One region of the Bradyrhizobium sp. 956_D2_N1_4 genome, then DNA from elsewhere that is predicted to be linked to it. Evidence: riboswitches for the same ligand, from Rfam matches in the RefSeq annotation. Region 1 holds a riboswitch; the other holds the start of a gene.
The links. Region 1 has a riboswitch for glycine ahead of AB7535_RS20615 (D-amino acid dehydrogenase). Riboswitches for the same ligand answer to the same signal wherever they lie in the genome.
Positions count from the first base shown of each region.

Region 2: another riboswitch for glycine. It lies ahead of gcvT (glycine cleavage system aminomethyltransferase GcvT); the one in region 1 lies ahead of AB7535_RS20615 (D-amino acid dehydrogenase).

Region 1 covers NZ_CP197237.1:4,337,304-4,351,610, reverse strand. Annotated here, with positions in the region: gene AB7535_RS20660 (2-hydroxychromene-2-carboxylate isomerase) at 103-711, shown strand; gene AB7535_RS20655 (NADPH:quinone oxidoreductase family protein) at 711-1,688, shown strand; partial or broken gene AB7535_RS20650 (crotonase/enoyl-CoA hydratase family protein) at 1,796-2,685, opposite strand; gene AB7535_RS20645 (amidase) at 2,824-4,245, opposite strand; gene AB7535_RS20640 (M20 aminoacylase family protein) at 4,248-5,411, opposite strand; gene AB7535_RS20635 (M81 family metallopeptidase) at 5,425-6,930, opposite strand; gene AB7535_RS20630 (ABC transporter ATP-binding protein) at 7,144-8,793, opposite strand; gene AB7535_RS20625 (ABC transporter permease) at 8,808-9,695, opposite strand; gene AB7535_RS20620 (ABC transporter permease) at 9,716-10,657, opposite strand; gene AB7535_RS20615 (D-amino acid dehydrogenase) at 10,839-12,140, opposite strand; glycine riboswitch at 12,208-12,322, opposite strand; glycine riboswitch at 12,326-12,429, opposite strand; gene AB7535_RS20610 (M20/M25/M40 family metallo-hydrolase) at 12,524-13,654, opposite strand; gene AB7535_RS20605 (ABC transporter substrate-binding protein) at 13,922-14,307, shown strand, end outside.
Region 2 covers NZ_CP197237.1:4,491,985-4,506,291, reverse strand. Annotated here, with positions in the region: gene AB7535_RS21435 (glycosyltransferase family 2 protein) at 1-117, opposite strand, end outside; gene AB7535_RS21430 (DUF6894 family protein) at 1,750-1,992, opposite strand; gene AB7535_RS21425 (hypothetical protein) at 3,643-3,840, opposite strand; gene AB7535_RS21420 (hypothetical protein) at 4,133-4,306, shown strand; gene recA (recombinase RecA) at 4,938-6,026, shown strand; gene AB7535_RS21410 (hypothetical protein) at 6,121-7,053, shown strand; gene gcvP (aminomethyl-transferring glycine dehydrogenase) at 7,262-10,129, opposite strand; gene gcvH (glycine cleavage system protein GcvH) at 10,310-10,678, opposite strand; gene gcvT (glycine cleavage system aminomethyltransferase GcvT) at 10,689-11,837, opposite strand; glycine riboswitch at 12,000-12,088, opposite strand; gene alaS (alanine--tRNA ligase) at 12,322-14,307, shown strand, end outside.

The DNA of each region.
Region 1 (14,307 bases):
TCTGGATTGCTTCGCTTCCGCCGTCGCTCTTCGAGCTATGGCGGACAAGTCGCTCGCAATGACGGGGATAGAGCACGACAAACAAGACGCAAAGGAAACGCCATGATCGAATTCTTCTTCGACTGTTCCAGCCCCTGGACCTACCTCGCCTTCCACAACATCCAGCCGCTGGCAAAGGAGCTGGGGGCCGAGATCATCTGGCGGCCGATCCTGGTCGGCGGCATCTTCAACACGGTCAATCCGAGCGTCTACGCGCAGCGCGAGACGCCGGTGCCGCTGAAGGCGCGCTATATGAAAAAAGACCTCGCCGACTGGTCGCGCTCGGCCGGCCTTGCGATCAAGATGCCGCCGACGGTGTTCCCGGTGAACAGCGTGAAGGTCATGCGCGGCTGCATCTGGCTGGGGAAAGACATGGTGCCGTTCGCCACCGCCGTGTTCGAGACCTATTGGGGCGGCGACAAGGACATCTCGCAGGACGCCGTGCTCGCCGAGATCTGCAGGAAGGTCGGTGTCGACGAGCAGAAGTTCTTTGCCGGCATCTCCGAGCAGGCAATCAAGGGCCAGCTCAAGGCCAACACGGAAGAGGTCGTGGCACGCGGAGGCTTCGGCTCACCGACGATCTTCGTGGGCAAGACCGACATGTACTTCGGCAACGACCGCCTGCCGCTGATCCGCGAGGCGCTCGAACGCAGCAAGGCGAGTGCGGCCTGATGGTGCGGGCTGTCGTCTGCCGCGCGCTCGGCGCGCCCGAGACGTTGCGGCTGGAGGAGTTTCCGTCGCGCGCCGTCAAACCGGGTGAGGTTCGCGTTGCGATCCGCGCCGCCGGATTGAACTTTCCGGACGTGCTGATGGCGGCCGGCGAATATCAGCTCAAGCCGGAGCTGCCTTTCACGCCCGGCATGGAGGCCGCCGGCGACGTCACCGAGGTGGGCGCAGAGGCAAGCGGCGTGTCCGTCGGCGACAAGGTCATCGTGAAGATGCGCCATGGCGCCTTCACCGACGAAGCGGTGGTGACGCCGACGCAGCTAACGCCGATGCCGTCGACGTTCGACTATGCGGAAGCCGCGACCTATCTCGCCGGCCACGGCACCGCCTATCACGCGCTGATCGATCGCGGCCGGGTCATGCCGGGCGAGGTGTTGCTGGTGCACGGCGCCGGCGGCGGCGTGGGGCTTGCCGCGGTCGAGATCGGCAAGATGCTGGGCGCGACCGTGATCGCGACCGCCTCCAGCGACGAGAAGCTCGCCATTGCGAAATCGCGCGGCGCCGATCATCTCGTGCGCTACGATCGCGAGCCGTTTCGCGATGCCGTCAAGCGCATCACCGACGGCCGTGGCGCTGACGTCGTGTTCGATCCTGTCGGCGGCGAGGTGTTCGAGAACTCGATGCGCTGCATCGCCTGGGGCGCGCGGCTGCTGGTGATCGGCTTTACCGGTGGTATCGGCTCGGCCAAGACCAACCTGCTGCTGATCAAGGGCGCCAGCGTGCTCGGCGTGCGTGCGGGTGAGGCGGTACGGAAGAATCCCGCGCTCGGCGAGGTGCGCCTTAAGGCGCTACTGCAATGGGCGGAGGAGGGGAAGCTGCGCCCGAACATCTCGCACCGCCTGCCGCTGCAGGATTATGCCAAAGCGATGCGGCTGTTGATCGACCGCAAGGCGATCGGGCGGGTGGCGCTGGTGATGGAGTGACGGTGCCGTAGGGTGGGCAAAGGGCGCTCTTGCGCCGTGCCCACCATTTATCACTCACCGAAATCAGAGTGGTGGGCACGCTCCGCTTTGCCCACCCTACGATCCCTCTATTTGTACTCCCGCTCGCTCCACCACGGAAAATAATCCGGCATATCGCTCGACACCTTGTTCTTGAACTGCGCCGGACGCTTCTCCAGGAACGACACCACGCCTTCCCTAACGTCGTCCGAGCGGCCGCGCGTGTAGATGCCGCGGCTGTCGACCTTGTGGGCTTCCATGGGATCGTCGGCACCCATCATGCGCCACATCATCTGGCGGATCAGGGCGACCGACACCGGCGCGGTCTTGGCGGCGAATTCCTTGGCCAGCGCGCGGGCGGTCGGCAGCAGATCATCCGGGGCTACGACCTTGCTGACGAGGCGGCCCGCAAGCGCTTCCTGGGCCGGGAAGACGCGGCCGGAATAGCACCATTCCAGCGCCTGTGAGATGCCGACGATGCGCGGCAGGAACCAGCTCGAGGCGGCCTCCGGCACGATGCCACGCTGGGAGAACACGAAGCCGAAGCGCGCGGCATCCGAGGCGATGCGGATGTCCATCGCGAGTTGCATGGTGACGCCGATGCCGACGGCAGGGCCGTTCACGGCGGCGATGACGGGCTTCAGGCACTTGAAGATGCGCAAGGTCACCTGACCGCCGCCATCGCGCACCTGCGGATCGCTGTAATCGACCTTGCCGTCCGCGAAGCGCTTTACCGGCCCGCGCCGCGCATCGCGATCGAAGGTATCAGCGCCCGATGAAAGATCGGCGCCTGCGCAAAAACCGCGGCCAGCGCCGGTGACGATGATGGCGCGGACGTCGTCGTCCTTGTCGGCGGCGTCGAACGCGTCGATCAGCTCGGCCTGCATCTGCGCGTTGAAGGCGTTGAGCTTGTCGGCCGGTTCAGCGTGATGGTGAGGATCTGCTCGGCGACCTCGTATTTGATCGTCTCATACGCCATGGTGGTTTCCTTCCTCATCTTAAGTGCGATCTCAATGAGACGAGACGCATGGTCGCCGTTGTCCGTCTTGCGCGGACTGGGCATGCGAGCAGTACAAGAACGTGGATGGCCGGGACAAGCCCGGCCATGACGGAATGCCTACTTTGCCGGCGGGCTCGGCCAGGGCTGCTGTGCGCTGCGCAAGCCCTCGAACGCCTTGGCCATGCCGAGCACGCCGATATCGTCGAAGCGGCGGCCGACGATCTGCACGCCGATGGGAAAGCCGTTGGCGTCGAAGCCGCCGTTGATCGAGACGGCGGGGTTCTCCGACATATTCCACGGCACGGTATAGCAGATGTGCTCGAACGGCCGCATCGGATCGTTGGTGGGCGAGGCCCAGTCCGCCGCATAGTTCACGTTCGGCGCGGTCGGCGAGATCACATAGTCGAGCTCGCAGAATAGTTTTGAAGCGGCCGCCCGGATCGCCATGGTCTGGTTGAAGCCGCGGATGACATCCACACCCGAGAGCTTTGCGCCGGATGCGCCCCATTTGAAGATGTAGGGCAGCACCTTTGCCTGTTCGGACGGCGTCAGCTTGGCCAGATCGTCCCACATCCGTGCGCGCCAGAAATTGTCGAGGCCGTCGAGCATCTCGCGGGTCAAAATGCCGTCGACCTCGGTGACGACGCTCCCTGCGGATTCGAACGCCTTTGCGGCTTTCACTGCAACATCGCGGACCGACCGTTCTGCCGGCAGGCCGACGCCGGCATCGAGCATCAGGCCGATGCGGAGTTTGCGCGGGGATTTCTCCAGCCCCTTCCAGTTGAGAGGCTCGGCGGGGAGGCTCATGCCGTCGCGCCGGTCGGGCTTTGCAATCACGCTCATCATCAGCGCGCAATCGTCGACCGTGCGGGTCATGGGACCGGCGACACGGCCGACGTAGGTCGGGTCGATCGGCACGCGGCCAAAACTCGGTTTCAGGCCGACGAGACCGCACCAGCCCGCAGGCAGGCGGACCGAGCCGCCGATATCGGTGCCGAGATGCAAGGGGCCGTAGCCAGCCGCAGCCGCCGCGCCGGCGCCCGCGCTGGAGCCGCCGGGATTCTTGGAGAGATCCCAGGGATTGCGCGCCAGCGCGTGGAAACTGGAGAGTCCCGAGGACAGCATGCCGTAATCGGGCATGGTGGTCTTTGCGAAGATGATCGCGCCGGCCTCGCGCAGCCGCGCAGCCGGCGGGGCGTCCTTCTCGGCCGGCACGAGCTTCACGCTCGCAGCGCCGAGCGGGATGGGCACGCCCTTGGTCGCGATGTTGTCCTTCACCGTCACAGGCACGCCGTCGAGCGCGCCTGATGGCTCGCCCCCGCTCCAGCGCGCGGTCGAGGCCTTCGCGGCCTCGCGCGCGCTGTCGGGATCGAACGCGTAGAGCGCCTTGAGATGCGGTTCCCACGCAGCGACGTGCGCAAGCACGTCCTCCAGCACCTCGCTCGGCGAGAACTGCTTGGCGCGATAGCCCGCGATCAGATCGACCGCGGAGAGATCGTGCAGCGAGGTGACGGCCTCTTCGACGCTCTTTTTGTGCATTGCTAACCTACCGGCATGCGCGTTTCGATGATCCGGGCGAACATGCTGGCGCCGATCGGCAGGATCTTGTCGTCGAGCACGAAGCCGGGATTGTGCACGGGCACCGAGCCGTCGTGGCCGATCCAGAAATAGGCGCCGGGAATGGTTTGCAGCATGTCGGCGAAATCCTCGCTGCCCATCTTCGGCTGGGCGCGGGTGATCACGTTGGCGGGGTTGACGACGGTGCGCGCGACCTCCTCGACCACCTTGGACTGCTCGACCTGGTTGACCAGCACGCCGAAAGTGTCGCGGATGTCGGCTTCGATCACGCACTGATAGGCGCTCGCGATGCCGGCGCAGATCGTGCGGATGCGTTCGGCGATCAGGGCGCGGACTTCATCCGAGAAGGTGCGGATGGTGCCACAGAGATGGGCCTCGCCAGGGATGACGTTGTAGGCGGAACCGGCGTGAATCTGCGTGATCGAGATGACGGCGGCCTGCAGCGGCTCGACGTTGCGGCTGACGATGGTCTGGATCGCCTGCGCCAGCGTGGTCGCGATGATCACCGCGTCCTTGGAGCGCTCGGGCATCGCGCCATGCGCGCCGTAGCCGGTGATGCGCAGGTCGAAGAAGTCGGCGCTGGCCATCGCGGGGCCGGGCAGGATCGCGATTTCGCCGAGGTTGAGGTCGGGCGCGTTGTGCAGGCCGTAGAGCTCGTCGCAGGGAAACTTCTCGAACAGCCCGTCCTTGATCATCGCACGCGCACCACCGAGGCCTTCCTCGGCCGGCTGGAAGATCAGGTGCACGGTGCCGTCGAAATTCCGGGTCTCGGCGAGGTAGCGCGCGGTGCCGAGCAGCATGGTGGTGTGGCCGTCATGGCCGCAGCCGTGGAAGCGGCCGGGGATTTTCGAACTCCATTTCAGATTGGTGTTCTCTTCCATCGGCAGCGCGTCCATGTCGGCGCGCAGGCCGATGCGCTTGCCGCCCGAACCCTTGCCCTTGATGACGCCAATCACGCCGGTGCCGCCGAGACCGCGGTGCACCTCGATGCCCCAGCTCTTCAGCTTGTCGGCGACGATGCCGGAGGTGCGCACTTCCTCGAAGCCGATCTCGGGATGGGCGTGGAGGTCGCGCCTGATAGCAGTGAGTTCGTCGGCATAGCCGTCGATGCGGTCGATCGTGGGCATGTGTCCTGTCCGGTTAGCGTGATGGGGGCGTGAAAACGGGGCCGTTCGGCTTGATGCGGATGCCCGGCCGCAGGCGCGTCCAGGGCAGGGTGGCTGTGTCGGCCGGCATCGCGCCGGGCGCGGCGCAGATCATCAGCTTTTCCGCGATCGACTCGAAATCGGCGCGGAAGTGCACCGAGCTCTTGTTGACCAGAATCTTCTGCGCGGTCGGCTCGATGCCGACATAGCGGTACATCGCCTGATCGGCGAGCTGTGCCTTGTGCGAGGAGACGACGACGCGGACGTCACCGATGCGCAGGCATGCGGAGGGACCCATCTCCATCTCGCGGCCACCGTAATAGGGGCCGGGCGCGACGAAGCGGCCGTCGGAGAGCTTTTCGACGATGAAGGTCTCGCGATAGGGCTCATCCCCGGGAATGCCGGACTTGCCGCCGAGCGACAGCGTCACGGTGGCGCCGACGCCGGCCGCATGCGCGGCCTTGGCCGAGACCGGGTCGTAGATCACGCCGGTCGCAGCGCTCGCCTTGTTGCGTACCAGCGCGCGCAGCATGCCAGTGGTGTCGGAATCACCGCCGGCGCCAGGATTGTCCTGGGTGTCGGCGATGATGATCGGCTTGCTCGCGCCCTTGGCGAGTTCCATCGCATGGCGCACGCCGTCGTCGGGCGACCAGATCTTGCCGTCGAAATCGTCCTCGTGGCTTTCGATCAGTTTGACGATCGCATCGGCCGCGCGGTCGGCATCGGCCTGCGTCTTGCCATAGGCGAACACGCTCGGCCCGCAGTCGCGGAAGTCGGCGGCGGGGAAGCCGGGCGCGAAGGACAGCGTCGGAACGGCGTCGCTCTCCAGCGCGGCAAGTTTTTCGTAGATGCCCTTGGTGGGAAAGTCATTGGTGCATTGCCAGCTGATCGCGATCAGGAACGGCAATTGGCGAAACGACTTTGCAAAGCGCTGCCTGGTCTGCAGCAGCAGGGCGAGGTGCCTTGCGGAGGCGCGGCCGGTCTCGGCCATGTCGACATGCGGATAGGTGCGGTAGGCGATCAGCGCATCCGCGTGTTCCATCATCTCGGGCGTGACGTTGGCGTGCAGGTCGAGGCTGGCAACCAGCGGAACGTCCTTGCCGATGACGCGGCGCACGCGCGCCAAAATCTCGCCTTCGCCGTCGTCGAGATGCTCGGTCACCATCGCGCCATGCAGATCGAGATAGACCGCATCGAGCGGGCCGGCGGCGGCGATACCGTCGACCATCACCTTCACGATACGCTCGAAGGCGTCCCTGGTGACATGCGCCGACGGACTTGCGCCGCAGGCGATCGTCGGAATGAGGTTCCAGTCATTGGCTTCGGCGCTGTCGACGAAGCCGGCGAGGCCGACATTGATGCGGCGCATCACCTTCAATACGTCGGCGCCTTCCGTCATGGCCGGCCAGCCGCCGCCATGCTGGAAGTCCGCGAAAGTCGCCTTCGTCGGGGCGAACGTGTTGGTCTCGTGCAGGAAGCCGCCGACGGCTATACGTGTCATTAATTCTGGTCCAGCGTTTGAAAGTGCGCGACGTTAGCCTTGGCTTCGAGGCGGGGGCAAGCGAGGAGCCCATGCCGCCGCGCATGGCTTTAAGTCATTTTCGAATGATGATGGTCGCTACCCGTCACTGCGAGCGAAGCGAAGCAATCCAGAATCTTTCCGCGGCGGCAGTCTGGATTGCTTCGCTTCGCTCGCAATGACGGAGTATGCGGATCAAGCCGTCGCCGCGACGCCTTCCGACACCGGCCTGAAGTTCGCAAAATCCCAGCCGCGGCCCGGTGCGGCCTCCAGCAGCGCCTTGGTGTAGGCTTCCTTCGGATGCGTCAGCACCTCGGCGGCCAGGCCCTGTTCGACGACACGGCCGTGCTGCATCACCACGACCTCGTCGCAGATCTGGGCTGCGACGCGGAGATCGTGGGTAATGAACAGGATGGCGATGCCGAGCCGGTTCTGGATCTCGTCGAGCAGTTCCAGCACCTGCGCCTGAACCGAGACGTCGAGTGCCGAGACCGCTTCGTCCGCGACCAGCACGTCGGGGTCGAGCGCGAGCGCACGCGCAATGGCGATGCGCTGGCGCTGGCCGCCGGAGAACTGGTGCGGATAGCGCGTCACTGCGTCCGCGGGCAGGCCGACGAGCTCGAGCAATTCGCGCGCCCGCTTCATCGCATCGGCATGCGAGGTGCCGTAATTGATCGGGCCTTCCGCGATGCTCTCGCCGACGGTAATGCGCGGGTTGAGCGAGCGGTAGGGATCCTGGAACACGATCTGGATCTTCTGCCGGTGCGGCTGGAGCAGGCGGCGCGAGATGTCGGCGATCTCGCGGCCGGCAAGGCGCACGCCGCCGGAGGTCGGATCGATCAGGCGCACGATGCACCGCGCCACCGTCGACTTGCCCGAGCCGCTCTCGCCGACGATGCCGAGCGTGCGGCCCTTGCGCAGCGTCAGCGTGACCTTGTCGGCGGCGACGACCTCGCGGCCTTTGCCGAAGAAGGCGCGCTCCTTATAGACCTTGCCGAGCTCGTTGGCCTCCAGCACCACCGGCTCCTTGGTCTCGGGCCGTGCCGCGCGCGGCACCAGGCTCGGCACCGCAGAAAGCAAATTGCGGGTGTACTCCATGGTCGGGTTGCGCAGCACGGTCTCGAGCGGACCGGTCTCGACCAGCCGGCCCTGTCGCATCACAGCGACGCGGTCGGCGATCTCGGCAACCACGCCCATGTCGTGGGTGATGAACAGGACGGCGGTGCCGTGATCGCGCTGGAGGTCGCGGATCAGCGTCAGGATCTGCTTCTGCGTGGTGACGTCGAGCGCGGTGGTCGGCTCGTCGGCGATCAGCAGCTTCGGCTCCAGCACCAGCGCCATCGCGATCATGATGCGCTGGCGCTGGCCGCCGGACAGGCGATGCGGATAGGAGGCGAAGATGCGCTCGACCTGGGGCAGGCGGACCTGCTCCATCATGTCGAGAATGCGCTTCTTCCGCGCCTTGGCGTCGAGATCGGTGTGGGCGCGCAGGACCTCGTCGATCTGACGGCCGACCGGCACCACCGGATTGAGCGCGGTCATCGGCTCCTGGAAGATCATCGCCATCTGCGTCGCGCGGAGCTGGCGCAGGCGGCGATCGGTCGCGGTGAGAATCTCTTCGCCGACCAGCTTGACGCTGCCGCCGGTCGGAACCAGCGTGCCCTTCGGCAGCAGGCCCATCGTGGTGAGCGAGGTCACCGACTTGCCCGAGCCGCTTTCGCCGACGAGACACAGTGTCTCGCCCTTATGCACCTGGATCGAGATCCCGTCGATGATGTTTGCGCCCTTCGGCTTCTTGCCGATGGAGACGACGAGGTTGTTGATGTCGAGAACTGGGTTGGTCATCACTTGATCCGTCATCACTTGCCCTCCCGCTGCTTCATGCGGGGATCGAGGGCGTCGCGGGCGGCGTCGCCGATCAGATTGATGCTGAGGATGGCGATCGAAAGCAGCAGGCCCGGCCAGAAGATCAGCGTCGGCTTGAGCTGAAAATACTGACGGCCCTCGGCCATGATGTTGCCCCAGGTCGGCGTCTCCGGCGAGATACCGGCGCCGAGGAAGGAGAGAATGGCCTCGGTCAGGATCGCGGAGGCACAGACATAGGTGCCCTGGACGATCAGCGGCGCGATCGTGTTCGGCATCAGATGTCGCCACATGATCTTCGGCAGGCTGGAGCCGACCGAGATCGCGGCCTCGACGTAAGGTTCCTCACGCGCGGACAGCACGACCGAGCGCACCAGGCGTGCCACGCGCGGTATTTCGGGGATGGTGATCGCGACCAGCACGGTCCAGATGCTGGCGCCGGACAGCGACACCACGGCGATCGCGAGCAGGATGCTCGGCATCGCCATGAGGCCGTCCATGACGCGCATCAGGACGGCATCGACCAGCTTGAAGAAGCCGGAGACGAGGCCGATCGCAAGACCGATGACGATCGACAGGATCGCCGAGCCGATGCCGATCAGGAGCGAGATGCGGCCGCCATAGATGACGCGCGACAAGAGGTCACGGCCATAGGCGTCGGTGCCGAGCAGGAACTGCGCCGAGGCCGGCTTCAGCCGCTGCGAGGGCGCAAGCTGGACCGGATCGTGCGGCGCGATCAGCGGCGCCAGGATCGAGACCAGCACGATCAACGCGAGCAGGATCGTGGCCGCCGCGATGATCGGCGTCGAGGTGAGGAATCCGAAACGCGGCCGCAGCGGCGACGTGATCGGAATGGACGACTGGGGAAGGCTATCGACGGACATTTTTGTTGTTATCCTTAGCCCTAGTACCGGATCCGGGGATCGAGCAGCGTGTAGGCGACGTCGATCAGGAGATTGACGACGACATAGATCAGCGACGTCAGCAGGATCATCGCCTGGATGACTGGGTAGTCGCGCGCCAACACCGCGTCCACCGTGAGGCGGCCGATGCCGGGGATGTTGAACACGCTCTCGGTGACGACGACGCCGGAGATCAGCAGCGCAAAGCCGGTGCCGATCACGGTGATAACGGGCACCGCGGCATTGCGCAGCGCATGGCGCATCATCACTGCGACCTCGTTGATGCCCTTGGCGCGGGCGGTGCGGACGTAGTCCTCACCAAGCACGTCGAGCATCGCCGCACGCGTCATGCGCGCGATCAGCGCGATGTAGATGAAGGAGAGCGCGCAGGTCGGCAGGATGATGCGTTCGAAGAACGGTCCAAAGCCGTTGAAGATGCTGCGGAAGCCCTGCACCGGCACCCAGCGAAGGTCGATCGCGAAGACCTCGATCAGGAGATAGCCGACCACGAACACCGGCACGGAGAAGCCGAGCACGGAGAGGCCCATCACGAAACGATCGATCCAGGTGCCGTGCTTCCACGCCGCGATGACGCCCAGGGGCACGGCGACGATGACGGCCAGAATGATTGTCGAGAGCGCGATCGAGATCGACGGCTCGACGCGCTGGCTGATCATCTTCATGACTGGCAGGTTGGAGATCAGCGACGTCCCGAGATCGCCGTGCAGCAGCTTGTTCACCCAGGTGATGAATTGCACGATCAGCGGCTCGTTGAGGCCGAGCGAGTCGCGGATGCGTTCCAGCCGTTCCGGCGTCGCGTTATCGCCGGCGAGAATGGCGGCGGGATCGCCCGGCGTCAGCCGCAGCAGCAGGAAGACGAACAGTGCGACGACGCCCATCACGGGCACCGCGGCCAGAACGCGGCGAATGAGATAACCTAGCATGCACCTATCTCCGGCTGCGGAACTTGTGGGGCCGGGAGGCCCCCGTGGAATCGGTTCTGTCTATCATGCACGCCTGTCACTCGGGCTGGAAAGCCGGCCGTGGAAGCCGACGTTTCGGGGCAAATTGTGTGCCAAGGGCAGGGCGGTCGCAAGGGGCCGCCGAGCCTCCGATATCGACCACTCAGGATGCATGACGGAACTCGCGCTCAACCCTGAGTGAGGGGGCGGTCGGCGGTGCGTTGAGCCCGCGCCAGCCGTCGATGGTCCCGGCAATCATCTGCGCGGTCGCGGCCGACAAGGTCCAGCCGAGATGGCCGTGGCCGGTGTTGAAGAAAAGGCCTGGCATCCGTCCTGCGCGCACCACTGGCATCATGTTCGGCATCATCGGCCGCAGCCCGGCCCAGGGCACGACCTTGGACGTTTCGACGCCGGGGAAGTTGCTGCGCACCCAGTCGACCAGCGGCTGCACGCGGTCGGCGCGGATGTCGCGGTTGAAGTCGTTGAACTCGGCGGTGCCTGCGACGCGGAAACGATCGGCGCCCAGCCGGCTGGTGACGATTTTTGCGGCTTCGTCGAGCAGGCTCACGGTCGGCGTCGCATTGCGGCTTGCGGCAGTGTCGAGCTGAACGGTGATCGAATAGCCCTTCACCGGATAGACGTTGACGCGCTCGTCGAGGAGGGCGGCGAAGTGGCGGCTGGCCACACCGGCGCAGACCACGACGCCGTCAGCCTTCAGCATGCCGCGCACGGATGCGACAGCATCACTGGCCGAAAGATCAGCCCAGCCGATGACAAAGCCGCCACCTGCCTGGGCAATGGAATCGATGTTGGCTTCGTGGATAAAGGTCGCGCCGCGCCGCTTGCAGGCTTCCGCAAGTCCGCGCGTGAACTTGTGGATATCGCCGGTCGCATCCGACGGCGTGTAGAAGCCGCCAAAATAGTCCTTGCGCAGCGTCGGCTCGATGGCGCGGATCTCCTCTGGCGTTACCGGGCGGCGATCGAGCCCGCCTTCCTTCAGCAGCGCATTGACCTGCAGGCCGGATTCAAAACCCTTCTTGTCGTGATAGATGTGCAGGATGCCGCAGCGTTCGAGATCGAAGTCGATGCCTTCGCGCTCCGCGATCTCGAACAGATGCTTGCGGGCTTCGATCGCGAGCCGCGTGGTCTGGATCGTGTTGGCGCGGTAGTTGCCGATATTGGCGACGAACTCGCTCATCCACGAATATTTGTGCCAGTTCGGCCGCGGGTTCATCAGCAGCGGCGCGTCGCGCCGGAACATCCAGCGCAGGCCTTTCAGGATCGTGGCGGTGCTGTTCCACACCTCGGCATTGCTGGCGGAGAGCTGTCCGCCATTGGCGAAGGACGTCTCCATCGCGGCGTAGCGGTGCTTGTCGAGCACCGTCACCTTGTATCCGCGTTCGAGCAGGGCATAGGCAGTCGTTACGCCGGTGATGCCGGCGCCGATGATGGCGATATGGGTCATGGCAGGTTCGGGGCTCCCGTGAGTTAGAGTCGGCTAACCGCCGGCCAAAGGCCGTTGGCGGCGCCCCATCTGTCACGGTTACCTGAGAGCTTGATCCGGCGCGGACCTCGGCGAGGTCAGCTCCGGACTATCCCCTTCGGTGGACGTCACGACCACATTGGCCGTGCCGCCTCTCTCCAGATCGTCCTGACGATACGGTCCTTTTGCCTGAGAGTTTCCGGGGCGGTTGCTCCGTCGGCGCCGCAACGAAAGCCTGAACTCTCGTTGCGATCTCTCCCGCATCGTCGCGTGGACAATCGAGCAGTACGATGCGCCTCATTTTTAGACAAGGCTAAATTTAAACCGCGACTGCCAACGCATTGTGCAGTGCGAAGGCTGCGTCGTCAGTCGAGCGTCGCCAGCAAGCCCGCCATCAGGCGCCCGCGTTCAACTAGGCTCTCGACCTCGATGAACTCCTCGAGCGTGTGGCCGTTGCCGCCGCGCACGCCGAGGCCGTCGAGCGTCGGGATGCCCATCGCGCCGGTAAAGTTGCCGTCGGAGCCGCCGCCAGAGCTCGCATGCGGCAGCTCAGTGCCGAGCGACTTGGCGATGCCGCGCGCCTTTTCATACAGCGCCATGGTGCCGGCATCGGGCTCCCATACGGGGCGCGTGACGCCGCGCGTCACCTTGAACGTGACATCATTGGTCGTGCCCGACAGCGCCAGCATCCGCTCGACGCCGCGGTCGAGATCGGCCTGGCGCTTGGCCATGGACAGCGCCTCGCCGGTGGCGGTCGTGGCAACGCAATTGACCCATTGTCCGCCGTGCACGACGCCGACAGAGAAGGTGCAGTCCTCCGTCGTCATCGCGTCGATGGCGAGGATCTGCCGCGCCATCTCGCGGATCGCCGAGCGTCCGGCCGACAATGTCGCGCCGGCATGGCTCGGCCGGCCCGTCGCTTCCAGATTGAAACGCGCGATGGCGTAACGTCCGGTGGTGACACCGTTGTCGGCGCGGCCCGGTTCGGGCACCAGCACATATTTGTTGCGCGCGGCCTCCGCCTCGATGATGTCCCGCGTCGAGGGCGTGCCGACTTCCTCGTCGGGCGTAAACAGCACGGTGATCGGCAGCGGCGTGGTGAAGGAAGCGCGTGCCAGCTGCCGGATCGCTTCCAGCGAGAGATAGTTGCCGCCCTTCATGTCGTAGATGCCGGGGCCGTAGCACTTGTTGCCCTCGCGCCGCCATTTCAGCTTCTCGATGGTGCCGACCGGGTGGACGGTATCCATGTGGCCGGCGATCAGGATGCCCGGCTCGCCCTGTTTCGGATGCGGGAAGCGCGCGCGGATCACGCCGCCGAAGCCCTGTCGACCGCCGATGCGTTCGATCGTCGCACCCATGATCGCCATATCCCGCGCTGCGATATCGAGCATGCGGTTGACGGCACTCGCGTCCCAGGTCGGGCTCTCGCATTCCACCCAGGTGCGCAGGCCCTCGAGCATCGCCTCGGAATCGAAGGGAAGATTGGCTGGATTCATCTTAATGTCTCTCAAGCTTCGAAAGATGGAACGCGCATTGCATTGGCGCGGACGGGACTGGCGGAAAGCGTTGTAGAGCCAAACCGGTCTTTGTGGAGCCCGTGGGCGCGCCGCTTGGGGCTGCAGCGAAACCGGATTGACGCGCTCAACACTGTCTGCAAGTCTCGAAAGACAAAGGCATCGCATGAGGTTAGTTCGCCTAAAGAACGAACCGAATGCTCAACCAATAACCTGCCTTTGAACAGTTTCACGTCAGGAGAAACTTTTATGTTGAGCTTGATGCGCCGGGGGCGTCGCGCGTTCGCCTCCACACTTGCGCTATCGGTCGTTGCGCTTTCGACGGCGATGGCCTCGCCGGTACTTGCCGCCGCCAGCAAGACCATCACCGCGGTGATGCATTCGGATCTGCGCATCATCGATCCGATTTTCACCACCGCCTACATCACGCGTGACCATGGCTACATGGTCTACGACACGCTGATCGCGACGGACTCGAATTTCAAGATCCAGCCGCAGATGGCGGACTGGAAGATCTCCGACGACAAGCTCACCTACACCTTCACGCTGCGCGACGGCCTGAAGTGGCACGACGGTACGCCGGTGACGGCGGAAGACTGCGCCGCTTCGCTGAAGCGCTGGGCCGCGGTCGACGG
Region 2 (14,307 bases), 150 kb from region 1:
TTGAATCGCACGGCGCACCATCTCCGGTCGGCGGAAGGTGGGTATTGCCACCGAAATGAATGGGCGGTGTTCCGAACTCTGGGAGCTATCGAACCGCTCGGCGTACAATTGATCCATTCATCGTACCTCGTTGATCGAAGCGGTCGTGGCTGGAAGTGGCAGACCCTTCTTCGGTTTGAGCCTGTTCGCAGAGCATCTTGAATCGAAGCGAGTGAACGAGGCGCGTGAATGCTAGGGAGACGATCTCGATGCGGTCATCGTCCATTCGCATGAACTTTGTTCCCGCAGGCCGCGACGTTTCGAAGCGGCCGCTTGTCCGCCTTGGTGAAAGAGTGTTCTGGTTCCCCTCGCTTTCTGTCGCCGCAGCAGCCGCGCCAACGCGGTGACGGATCAAGACGGGGGCGGCCAATCGAGCCGGCGTTGGTTCAGTTTCTTGCGGAGCTCTTGGAGGATTTCGCGAAGCTCTGCCGAGTTGCTTCTTTCCGAGAGGGAAGCGAGGCGCGAGCGTGATGGCGTTTTCAATCACCGGTAGATTGCCAAGGGCCGCTCGGTGACAGGTGGAGGGTGACTGCGTCCTGCCGCGACGTGCTGTCTCACCTCGCGACAATTGAACGACTTCAAATCCGGCCACGGCTCGTTTCAAAGGCTCGTTTCAAAATCGGACAGTGAGGTCGGAAACAGACCACGCCCAAACCCGGGTGCTGTCCCAATTGGGACACTCGGAACATCAAGTCAGGACAGGCTGCTTGTTGGGCTTCAGAAGCAAGAACGCCGTCCGCTTAAATGAAGCGCGGACGGCGGCTTTCCAGCCCCGGGAGGGAAATTGTAAAATCCCGATATCGTTTTGTCTGCACGTCCCGTGCCAAGGTTCATCGGGCCAGCCGCAGGAATTGGGAAAACCTTCATCCTCAAGCGTTGATGCCGCCAACGCGAATGACCACGCCGGGACAGAAACCGGATCTGTGCCGGCAACGCGATACCTCAGGCGCGTCTGCTTCTAGGCTGGCTTGGGCGGTTGAAGCCCCGGCGATCTCAGCCACTCGCTCATGTGCGAGCCGGTCTCAGCCTGTCTGGCTTTGCGGAGGAGGTCCTCTCGTTGAGGACCGTGAGGGAGGGCTTTAGCTTGTTCGCGGAGGCGTTTCGCTTCTCCGGCAAGTCGTTCTTCCAGTGACACGGTCTGCGTGAAACGACGGCGCTGCTTCATGACACAACCTCGTCTTTACGGGTCCTAACCGCAGGGTTTGAGTTCCAGCGAACTTAATATGCAGACGGGCCACCTTCAGTTCCAAAGTGAACTTTTCAAATCAAGCCACGGTGAATTTCAAACCAGGCCACCGCGCTCGGAAACAAGCCAGCACCAAATCCGGGTGCTGTCCTAATTAGGACAGCGGGGCTGTCAGATTGCGACATCAATAAAAACGCCGCCCGCTTAAATGTCGCGCGGGCGGCGGCTTTCCAGCCCCGGAGAGGTGGATGCAAAACCCCGGTGATGATGAGTGTGCACAACCTGTGCCAAGGTTTTATGTCACGTTGCGGGACGCCGCAGCGGGGATCGGGCCACCACCTACCGCGAACTTCTGAGAATCAGTATTGTCTCGAAGAAAGAACGTCGTGGGGGCAGTACTTGTTACGGGATTGCCGAAGGACTATTCGCCTGTCTAGCCAGATTACCGGCCTTTGACGCGAGCTTTCGGCTGATTGCGAAGACGACGTCTTCAAGTGAAAGAGGCCGCCACTGAGGCGGCGTTATCATTGCTTGCTGAAAATCCTGGAATTGAAAATGGCCGTGACTTCGAGAACACGGCCAGTTCTGTTACGAACTTCCACCGCGAAATGCTGGCCCGTTGAACCTTCCATGACCGCATCGCGGGCGGCATCGACAAGTGCGCCGAGCGCCATATCGTGTGCCGCCTCGGCGTCCAGCAGTTCGACGCCATCTTTGTCCTGCGAGAAGATGCCATCCGACCTGAGGTCGAAAAAATACTGAGCCATGATGCTCAGCTTACTTCGGTGCCTGCAAACCCGAGGAATTGACCCACTCTTCGAGGTGACATGCAGTGTCAGCCTGACGGGCTTTCCTCAGCATATCATCCTTCAGAACGCCTGGCGAAAGCTCTGCCGCCCGGGTACGGATATCGTCAGCGAAGACCCGCAGCCTGTCCTGAAGAGATACGGATTGTCTGATGCGTTGCCGTCTTTGCAAGGCGCTGCTCCCTGTTCGAGGGGGCGGGAGCGCTGTGATGGAGCGTTCTCGTCACCGATGGTAGCCACGATCCGGGCGGTGATGGTGAAAGTGTGCGCTCGGATCAGGGGATTAGCGAGTCCTCAATTTGTCCCGCCATTCGGAACTTTTACGAATTAGGACACTGACGAATTCAACTTGGGACACAACGGCTCAAATGCGGACAGCACGCTCCGCCGCAACTAAGCGCCATGTTATTGAGCTGGGCGTGTCGCCAAAGCAGAAAGAACGGGCGCGGCATGGATCCGGCGGCCAGCATCTTCAAGATGATCTATCGGGATCAACCAGTCGGTACGGAGGGGCTTCCTTGGCGGAAGGAAGACTTCACGAAACGAAAGAGGCCGCCAACCGAGGCGGCCTCACGAGACCCGGCCCATCGCCAACGCGCGCATTGTACGATGGACCGTTCCGGGTGGATGGCGCGAGAGTGTCGCGCCACAGACCGGAATCTCAATCCCTTGGTTCGAGTCGTTCCCGTCAGGCCGCCTACTGAGGCGGCCTTGCTTCATCCGCCTACAAAGCGGGTTTGCGTGACCGGAAATACGAAGCCGATTCCGGTCACGGCGAGGAAGGTGCAAAAATACCGGATGCGATACATGCCGAACCAACCCGGGCGTGCCGCCATGGTTCAGGAGGTCGGCGAGCTCTCCGCCCATCTGGTGGTCTAGGCCGAGGTTGGACGGAGAGCCGCGCGCCGGACCCCCGTCGCATGACAATGCTAGGAACGTGCCATGACAGTCGTGTGAAACTGTCGGCGCCGCTCAGTGGAGATCAGGCCACAAATGAAATGAAAACGCCGCCCGCTTGAAATGAAGCGCAGGCGGCGGCGTTCCAGCCCCGAGAGGGATTAGCAAAATCCCGGATATTGATCAGTCCGAATGGATGACGAGAAGGTTCAACGGCACAACGCGACCAAGCTCAAATGGATGCGTGGCGGCGCTGCGTCGAACTGGGCATTGAAATCCCCCAGGCCAATAGATACGGGCAGGAGACGAGATCGTTTCACACGCGCAGAGGCGGATTAGGGCACTTCTTTTCCGTGGTTCTATGAATGGCGAGCTTGCGCGTTTTTCCCGGAGGGATTGTCGGCTGACAGCGTGGCTGACTTGGAAGGCTACATCGAAATCCTTTTGCGAAAGCTTCGCCGGGAAGCTGGCAAAGAAGCCGCCAACTGAGGCGGCCTTAACCGGTCTTCCGTTCGAGCATCGCCATTTCAACTTGGTCGGCCAGGACTGTGAGATGACTTGCGAGGCGGTCGAATAGTTCGCGCTTAGCGGCGTCGGTCGCGGATGAGAGCGCACTCCGCCGCGTCCTTCCGCAGCTTCTCAAGTTGAACCAGATGATCTTGCATGGCCCGCTGGCCCGCTGTTTCGAGAACCAGCGGAGTCAACGCGACGGGCTTACTTCGGCGGCTGCAAGCCGGATGATTTCAACCATTCCTCAATGCGGGCGGCGACATCGGATTCGTGGGCCTTCTTCAAAAGAGCCTCTTGCTCTGGGGCCGCCTGCAATTGTTCTGCCTTTTCTCGCGCTAGTCTGGCTTCCTTGATGAGCCGCTCTCCAAGCACTCTATCCGGTTTGAATCGGAAGCGCTTCATGACTTCCTCCTGTCACAAAGTTCGCTCTGCTTAAAACTTTCAAGGGGCACAGAAGTTCTACGGAACTCTACACCTCATGTTCGCTTAGCGGAACACATTCGTTTGCGGTCCGTTCTTCAAATCCAAATCGGGCCACCGCGAAAATCAAACTAGGCCACCGCGCTCGGAAACCAGGCCAGCATCCGGGTACTGCCGAAATAGGCCACTCGGGATTGCAAAGTAGGCCACTGGTAGGAACTAAGGGATTGCCCGCCCTGTTGCATGTTGTTCCTCCCTCTAAAGGAACAGCCTTATGGCCGACGACAACAATAAAAATCCAAATGAGAAGCAGCCCGGCGAGAATCCGGACGGCAAGTACCATTTCAATCCTGGGAACATGGCCGGGAAGAAGCCCGGGGATCCGGAGCAGACTGCCGAAAACCGTGGCGAGCAGCCGCACGAGGACAAAGAAAAACCCGCCGGTTAGATGCCGGCCACTCGCAGATGCGAAGTAGGGCCACTATAGGACCGCACCGGACGGCGGCTTTATGGCCGGCCACTCACCGAAGAAAAATGGGAATGGATTGTTTATCCCAGGATCGGGCAAGGAGATCGCTTCGCAGGAATGGCTCCCACTAGAGCGGCCTCAAAGGGAGCGCGGGCCTACATCGATGAGAAGCTGGATGGAAAAGAGGCCGCCAACTGAGGCGGCCTCAAATCATCAGGATCAGCCAGACGATTAGGCCAGCGTTCACGGTGCCTACGGTGACAATACCTGTCTGAATAAGTCGCTCGGTCATGGTGTCACCCCCCGATTGAGAGGGAACCCTGCGCTCAATCGGAACGAGCGTCTATGCAGATTGTGCCAGACCCGGGAAATTTCGGTAATATATGACGGCGTGTTCCGCCCGTGAATACACCTTATGGTTGGCCCAGAACAAAACAGGCCACGTGTCATTTCAAACCAGGGCAATGTCGCCGGAAACAGGCCAGTACCAAAATCCGCGAAAGAACATATTGCGAACTTGGAACAAATAGGGTACATTACTTTTATCGCCGGCCCGCCCCGCCAATCGTTTGTCCCTCTAGCGAATCCTCGCCATAAGGAGCACGACCCAATGTCCAACACTGCCCTGCGTATCGTCGAAGGATCTTCCATGGACAAGAGTAAAGCTCTGGCCGCCGCGCTCTCCCAGATCGAGCGCCAGTTCGGCAAGGGCTCGGTGATGAAGCTCGGCAAGAACGACCGGTCGATGGATGTCGAGGCGGTGTCCTCGGGTTCCCTCGGGCTCGACATTGCGCTCGGGATCGGTGGTCTGCCGAAGGGGCGCGTCGTGGAAATCTACGGGCCGGAATCCTCGGGCAAGACCACGCTGGCGCTGCACACGGTGGCGGAAGCGCAGAAGAAGGGCGGAATCTGCGCCTTCATCGACGCCGAGCACGCGCTCGACCCGGTCTATGCGCGCAAGCTGGGCGTCAACATCGACGAGCTCCTGATTTCGCAGCCGGACACGGGCGAGCAGGCGCTGGAAATCTGCGACACGCTGGTGCGCTCGGGTGCGGTAGACGTGCTGGTGGTCGATTCGGTCGCGGCTCTGGTGCCGAAGGCCGAGCTCGAGGGCGAGATGGGCGACGCGCTGCCGGGTCTCCAGGCCCGTCTGATGAGCCAGGCGCTGCGCAAGCTGACGGCCTCCATCAACAAATCCAACACCATGGTGATCTTCATCAACCAGATCCGCATGAAGATCGGTGTGATGTACGGCTCGCCGGAAACCACGACCGGCGGCAACGCGCTGAAATTCTATGCCTCCGTCCGTCTCGACATCCGCCGCATCGGCGCGATCAAGGAGCGGGACGAAGTGGTTGGCAACACGACGCGCGTCAAGGTGGTGAAGAACAAGCTGGCGCCGCCCTTCAAGCAGGTCGAATTCGACATCATGTACGGCGAGGGCGTCTCCAAGATGGGCGAGATCCTCGATCTCGGCGTCAAGGCCGGCATCGTCGAAAAGTCCGGCGCCTGGTTCTCCTATGACAGCCAGCGCCTCGGCCAGGGCCGCGAGAACTCGAAAGCGTTTTTGAAAGCCAACCCCGACATCACCGCCAAGATCGAGACCTCGATCCGCCAGAACTCCGGCCTGATCGCCGAGCAGATTCTCGCCGGTGCACCGGAGCGTGACGCCGACGGCGAGGAGCCGGCGGACGAGTAAGGCCTAACGCGAAGAACTTTCGCGAGGAGCGGGCGCTGAGGACGTTGAGTTGCCGACGTCGTCAGTGCCCGTTTCGTTTTGTGGGGCGTTCGCGATGAAACGCGTGATCCTGACCAGTTCGTCCGGCGTCGGTCTTGCCCATGCGGATCGCGCCGACATGGTCGTGCCGTTCATCTTTCGCTTCGTTTCGGGGCCACTGCCTACCTCGCATCACCTCGAGCAATACCTGACGGGAGGCTATGTCAGAGGCGATCCGGAGGTGCGTTGGTCCGATCTTGTTGGCCGGTTGCCTCAGACCGGTCTCGCGCACAAAGAGACAGGCCTGATTTGGTTTTGCGAGACCTATGGCGTCGATCTCATCGAGCTGTGGTTCGACCCTGAGCCCAATAGTCAGTTGCAACTGATCTGGATCCTCGATTATTTGCGGTCCCATCCATCGATCACCGATCGTCTGAGATTGCGACGTGTCAATTTCGATCTGCGCGGAGCGGACGGCACAGAGCTTCGCGATCGTATGGTGCGGGAATTGGAGGTCGCGGACTGCGACTTCGAGATCGCCAACATGGCCTGGGAAGCCTACCGGGCGCCAACGCCGGAGCTCTGTTTCGGATTGCTCGGCAGGGATTTCCCCAGGCTGCCCTTCCTGAAGCCTGCGATGGAACAATTGCTGGCAGAACTGCCATCACCAATCACCGGACTAGGTACGACGGAAGCGCGGCTTCTCGACCTGATTGCGCGGGGGCACAACCGTACCAAGGAGCTGTTTCAACCGGACGGTCCGCTGCAAACGCGCGTGTTCGATCAATGGGAATTGGGCCCGCTGCTCGAAGGGCTTGGGTCCGGCCCAATGCCGGTGATCACGGGTCTCGATCCGAAACTCGCGACGCTGGCCCCGCGCGAGGCCGCAACGCCGCCTTTCGCCGAAGCCGGCTATCGCTCACCGAATTTGGGGAAGCGGTCCTTGAAGGCCGGGAGGATTTCCGCCGTCAAACCCCGATCAGACGCTGGTGGGGCGGAACGCTTCTGACCAACGAACGGCTGTGGCGTTGGGACCGACAGAACCGTTCGCTCGTTGCACCCTTGATACGCGTTCGGGGACGTAGGGTGGGCAAAGGCGCGCAAGCGCCGTGCCCACCATATTCCAACGCGCATAAAGGTGGTGGGCACGCTTCCGCCTTCGCTCTTCGAGCTACGGCGGACAAGTCGCTTTGCCCACCCTACGAAGCTACGATCCCTTACTCCGCCGCTTCCGCGTAATCGCTCACCGGCGGGCACGAGCACACCAGGTTGCGGTCGCCATAGACGTTGTCGACGCGACCGACCGGGCACCAGTATTTGTCGGTGCGCGAGACGCCGTCGGGAAAGCAGCCCTCGGCGCGGGTGTAGGCGCGATTCCAATCGTCGTCCGCGATGTCGTGCACGGTGTGCGGGGCGTGACGCAAAGGCGAAGCCTCGATCTTGAAGCGGCCGGCCTCGACCTCGGCGATCTCCTTCCGGATCGCGATCATGGCGTCGCAGAACCGGTCCAGCTCCGCCTTCGATTCCGACTCGGTCGGCTCGATCATCAGCGTCCCCGGCACCGGAAAACTCATGGTCGGGGCATGGAAGCCGTAATCGATCAGGCGTTTTGCGATGTCGTCCACGGTGACGCCCGACGTCGTCTTCAGCGCGCGCGGGTCGACGATGCACTCATGTGCGACGCGGCCCTTCGCGTTCTTGTAGAGCACCGGGAAGTGCGCATCGAGGCGCGCGGCAATGTAGTTGGCGTTGAGGATCGCGATCTCGGTGGCGCGCTTCAGGCCGTCACCGCCCATCATCAGAATGTAGATGTAGGAGATGGTCAGGATCGACGCCGAGCCGAACGGCGCGGCCGAGACCGGGCCGACCGGTGCTTCGGCTTGCGTCGCCGGATGACCGGGCAGGAACGGCGCGAGATGCGCCTTCACGCCGATCGGGCCCATACCGGGGCCGCCGCCGCCATGCGGGATGCAGAAAGTCTTGTGCAGGTTGAGATGGCTGACGTCGGCGCCGTAATCGCCGGGCCGCGACAGGCCGACCTGCGCGTTGAGGTTGGCGCCGTCCAGATAGACCTGGCCGCCATGGCCGTGCACGATGTCGCAGATCTCGCGGATGTGCTCCTCGAACACGCCATGTGTCGAGGGATAGGTGATCATGACCGCGGCGAGATCGGCCGAATGCTTCTCGGCCTTGGCGCGGAGATCGTTGACGTCGACGTCGCCGTTCTTTTCGCAGGCGACCACCACCACGTCCATGCCGACCATCGCGGCCGAAGCCGGGTTGGTGCCGTGGGCGGAGGAGGGGATCAGGCAGATTTTTCGGTGCGTCTCGCCGCGCGCGGCATGATAGCCGCGGATCGCGAGCAGCCCGGCATACTCTCCTTGCGCGCCCGAATTCGGCTGCAGCGAGATCGCGTCATAGCCGGTGATATCGCACAGCCATTTTTCCAGCCGCGCGAACAGTGCGTGGTAACCCTTGGCCTGCTCGCGCGGGGCGAACGGGTGCAGGCTGCCGAACTCCGGCCAGGTCAGCGGCATCATCTCGGTCGTCGCGTTCAGCTTCATCGTGCAGGAGCCGAGCGGGATCATGGCGCGGTCGAGCGCGAGGTCGCGATCGCTGAGCTTGCGCATGTAGCGCAGCATCTCGGTTTCCGAGCGATGCGCGTGGAACACGGGATGGGTGAGGAAGGCGGTGGTGCGCTTGAGCGACTCCGGCAGCGCCTCGCGCGTGGTGGCGTCGATCTCGGCATAGGTGAGCGTGCCGCCGAATGCGCGCCAGACCGCTTCGACGGTTGCCGGCGTTGTGGTCTCGTCGAGCGCGATGCGCAACGCCGTCTCACCGACGCTCAGGTTGATCTTCTCGGCAGCCGCGCGCGCGACGATCTCGGCGCGCTTGGCACCGGCGTCCACGCTGAGCGTGTCGAAGAAGCTATCCGACTGCGGCGCAAAGCCGAGCTTGCGCAAGCCCGCTGCGAGCACGGCGGCGCGGCGATGCACGTTGCGCGCGATCTGCGAGAGACCCTCGGGGCCGTGATAGACCGCGTACATCGAGGCGATCACGGCGAGCAGCACCTGCGCGGTGCAGATGTTGGAGGTCGCCTTCTCGCGGCGGATGTGCTGCTCGCGGGTCTGCAGCGCGAGGCGATAGGCCGGCATCCCGCGCGAGTCCACGGAGAGGCCGACGATGCGGCCGGGCAGCGAGCGCTTCAGTGCATCGCGCACCGCCATATAGGCCGCGTGCGGCCCGCCATAACCCATCGGCACACCGAAGCGCTGCGCCGAGCCGATCGCGATGTCGGCGCCCAACTCGCCGGGCGAGGCGAGCAGCGTCAGTGCCAAGAGATCGGCGGCAACGATCGCGAGCGCGCCCTTGGCCTTCAACGTCGCGATCGCGGGCCTGAGGTCGCGCACGGCGCCCGAGGAGCCCGGATATTGCAGCAGCGCGCCGACCACGTCGGCCTTGTCGAGATCGGCGAGGGGATCACCGACGATCAGGGTCCAGCCCAGCGGCTCGGCGCGGGTGCGCATCACCGCCAGCGTCTGCGGATGCACGTCCTTGTCGACGAAGAAGGCTTTTGCTTCGACCCGCGAGTGGCGCTCGGCGAGCGCCATGGCTTCGGCCGCGGCGGTCGCCTCGTCGAGCAGCGAGGCGTTGGCGACGTCGAGCCCGGTGAGGTCGCAGATCATGGTCTGGAAGTTGAGCAGCGCCTCCAGCCGGCCCTGGCTGATCTCGGGCTGGTAGGGCGTGTAGGCCGTGTACCAGGCCGGGTTCTCCAAAATGTTGCGCTGGATCACCGCGGGCAAAACCGTGCCGGAATAGCCCTGGCCGATCAGCGAGGTGAAGACCTGGTTCTCTCGCGCGAGCTCGGCCATGTGCGCGATCGCCTCGGTCTCGCTCAAGGGCTTGCCGAGGTCGAGCGGGGCGGTCTGCCGGATCGAGGCCGGCAGCGTCTCCGCCATCAGGGCGTCCACGCTCTTGGCGCCGACGGCCTCCAGCATTGCGGTGACGTCGCGCGCCGACGGGCCGATGTGGCGGCGAACGAAGGTGGCGGCGGTGTCGCCATTGGATTTGCGGTGCGCGGTCATCATGGGTCCTCGCTTTAGATTTCGCTGTCGCCGTCATGCCCCGCGAAGGCGGGGCATCCAGTAAACGCAGGCGTCACGGCTTGAGCCGAGAAGCCGCGGCGTACTGGATCACCCGCCCCAGTGCGCAGTGCGCACAAGGCGGGTGATGACACCGAATATGAGGTCAGAGTTCGCTTCATCTCACGCCGTATGTGCCTTGTAGGCGGCCTCATCCATGAGGCCGCCGAGCTCGCTCTTGTCGGCAATTCTGATCTTGAAGAACCACGCCTTGCCTTGCGCGTCCGAGTTCACCAGCGCCGGCTCGGCGGCGAGCGCGTCGTTGGTCTCGAGCACTTCGCCCGTAACAGGCGCGTAGACGTCGGAGGCGGCCTTCACCGACTCCACGACGGCGGCGGCTTCGGCCTTCTTCAGCGCACGGCCGGCTTTGGGCAGCTCGACGAACACGACGTCGCCGAGCTGGGACTGCGCGTAGTCGGTGATGCCGACGGTGGCGACGTCGCCGTCGATGGCCAGCCATTCGTGGTCGGAGGTGTACAGCGTCGTGGTCATTGTCTTGTCCTCAGCGTTTGTAGGTGTTTTTCACGAAAGGCATGGCGGCGACCGTGAGCGGCAGCCGCTGGCCGCGCACCTCGGCGAACAGTTTTGTATCGAGCGCGCTCGATGCCGTGGGCACGTAGCCCATCGCGACCGGCGCATTCAGGCTCGGGCCGAAGCCGCCCGAGGTGACCTTTCCGATCGGCTCGCCGCCGGCGTCATCCGCAAACAGCAGCGCGCCCTCGCGCACCGGCGCGCGGCCTTCCGTACGCAGGCCGACGCGGCGGCGGCTTGCGCCGTTATCGAAATGAGCGAGGATCGCATCAGTGCCGGGAAAGCCGCCGGTGCGCGCGCCGCCGCTGCGGCGACTCTTCTGCACCGACCATTCCAGCGCGGCCTCGACCGGCGTGGTGGCGGTGTCGATGTCGTGGCCGTAGAGGCAGAGCCCGGCTTCCAGCCGCAGGCTGTCGCGGGCCCCTAAGCCGATCGGCATCACATCGGGATTGTCCAGCAGCGTTTTGGCGAGGCGCTCGGCATCGGCCGCGGGGACCGAAATCTCGAACCCGTCCTCGCCGGTGTAGCCGGAGCGCGAGACGAAGCAGTCGAGGCCGGCGACCTTGTGCGGGCCGGCATCCATGAACTTCATGGCGGGCGCCTCTGCACACAATTTCGCCAGCACCGCTTCCGCCTTCGGGCCCTGCAGCGCGATCAGGGCGCGGTCTTGAAGCGAATCGATGATGCAGTCGTCCGAGAGATGCGCGCGCAGATGCGCCTCGTCCGCTTCCTTGCAGGCGGCGTTGACGACCAGGAACAGGTGATCGCCGAAATTGGCGACCATCAGATCGTCGAGAATGCCGCCGTCCGGATTGGTGAACTGGGCATAGCGCTGCCGTCCCGGGGCGATCGCCACGATATCCTGCGGCACCAGCCGTTCCAGCGCGCGGGCGGCGTCCTCGACCTTGCCCGACTTCGGCCGGAGCGCGAGCTGGCCCATATGGGAGACGTCGAACAGGCCGGCGGAGGAACGGGTATGGAGGTGCTCTTTCAGGACGCCCGCGGGGTACTGAACGGGCATGTCATAGCCCGCGAACGGCACCATCTTGCCGCCGAGGGAGACATGAAGCCCGTGAAGGGGCGTACGTTTGAGGGAATCTTGGTCGTGGCGCGCAAGCATTACGGGGCCCTCGGCGGTTCCCCGGGGACGATTCCCCGATGGACACCAGTCGAAGCCCCATCTGTCGCTGTGCCTGAGAGTATTATCCCGTCGGCGGACGCAGTCCGGGCCAACCCTTATGAAAAGGTATTTGCCCGTCGGCGCCTCTTTCCAGATGTCGTCAAAGCCACGCGGTCCTTTTGCCTGAGAGTTTCCGGGGCGGTTGCTCCTTCGGCGCCGGCACCAAAGCCGGTCTCTCCCGACGTGGCCGTACGATACAGATGGGTACAGACCACAGGCCGGCCAAGCCTGTCAACGCGCACCTGGCGGCTTTCAACGGGATTGCAAACGGGATTGCGCGCCTGCGGCAACTCACTGATCTCCTTGCACAGTTTCTGGACAGCGCAGCTGGCCTTGTCTAAAAGCGCTTTGACCCGCAGATATCAGCCCAAATGCCCGGTTTGGATGGCGTATCGCGGGTCCAAGCACACCCGATTGGATGAACATGAGCGGCGTCAACGAGATCAGGTCGACCTTTCTGAACTTCTTTGCCGAGAACGGCCACGAGATCGTGTCGTCCTCGCCATTGGTGCCGCGCAACGATCCCACGCTGATGTTCACCAATGCCGGCATGGTGCAGTTCAAGAACGTCTTCACCGGCGTCGAGAAGCGGCCCTATCAGCGCGCCACCACGTCGCAGAAATGCGTGCGCGCCGGCGGCAAGCACAACGACCTCGACAATGTCGGCTACACCGCGCGCCATCTCACCTTCTTCGAGATGCTCGGCAATTTCTCGTTCGGCGACTATTTCAAGGAGCGCGCGATCGAGCTGGCCTGGACCCTGATCACGCGGGAGTTCGGGCTCAAGAAGGACAAGCTGCTCGTCACCGTCTACCACACCGACGACGAGGCGGCCGGGCTGTGGAAGAAGATCGCGGGCTTCTCCGACGACCGCATCATCCGCATCCCGACCTCGGACAATTTCTGGGCGATGGGCGACACCGGGCCGTGCGGCCCGTGCTCGGAGATCTTCATCGACCGCGGCGACCACATCTGGGGCGGACCTCCGGGCTCGCCGGAAGAGGATGGCGATCGCTTCCTCGAATTCTGGAATCTCGTGTTCATGCAATACGAGCAGGTGACGAAGGAGGAGCGCGTGGATCTGCCGCGTCCCTCGATCGACACCGGCATGGGGCTGGAGCGCATGGCCAGCATCATGCAGGGCGTCGACAGCGTGTTCGAGACCGATCTGTTCCGCCATCTGATCGATGCGACGTCGTCGGCGCTCGGCGCCGGGCCGAACGAGCAGACCGTGGCCTCGTTCCGCGTCATTGCCGACCATTTGCGTTCCTCGGCCTTCCTGGTCGCGGATGGCGTGCTGCCCTCCAACGAGGGCCGCGGCTATGTGCTGCGCCGGATCATGCGCCGCGCGATGCGCCATGCGCAGCTGCTGGGTGCCAAAGAGCCGCTGATGCATCGCCTGGTCTGGGCGCTGGTCCGCGAGATGGGCCAGGCCTATCCCGACCTGATGCGCGCGGAGAATCTGATCGAGGAAACGCTGCGGCTGGAAGAGACCCGCTTCCGCAAGACGCTGGTGCGCGGCCTTGCCATCCTCGACGAGAAGAGCGCGTCCCTGAAGAAGGGCGACATGTTTGACGGCGACGTCGCCTTCACGCTGTACGACACCTACGGTTTCCCGCTCGACCTGACCCAGGACGCACTGAAATCGCGCGGCATCGGCGTCGACCAGGCCTCCTTCACCGACGCGATGGAGCGCCAGAAGGCCAAGGCGCGCGAGTCCTGGAAGGGTTCGGGCGAGGCGGCTTCCGAAGCGATCTGGTTCCCGCTGCGCGAGAAGCTCGGGGCCACCGAATTCCTCGGCTATGAGACCGAGAGTGCCGAAGGCGTGGTCTCCGCGCTGGTGAAGGACGGCCAGGAAACCGCGAGCCTCAAGGCCGGCGAGACCGGCGCGATCGTGCTCAACCAGACGCCGTTCTACGCGGAATCAGGCGGTCAGGTCGGCGACACCGGCGTGCTCAGCGGCGAGGGCGGCATCAAGTTCCGCGTCACCGACACGCAGAAGAAGCTCGGCGATCTCTTCGTTCACGTCGGCACCGTGGAGAGCGGCGAGCTGAAGCTCGGCACCGCGCTGCAGCTCGAGGTCGATCACGGCAGGCGTTCCTCGATCCGCGCGCACCATTCGGCAACGCATCTCATCCACGAGGCGCTGCGCCAGGTGCTCGGCGACCACATCGCCCAGCGCGGCTCGATGGTCGCGCCGGATCGTTTGCGTTTCGACTTCGTGCATCCGAAGCCGATCACGGCGGAAGAGCTTGCCCGCGTCGAGGACATCGCCAACGACGTGGTGCTGGAGAACGACGAAGTCACGACACGCGTGATGGGAGTCGATGAAGCGCGCGAGGCCGGCGCGCGCGCGCTGTTCGGCGAAAAGTATGGCGACGAGGTCCGCGTCGTCTCGATGGGCCGGACC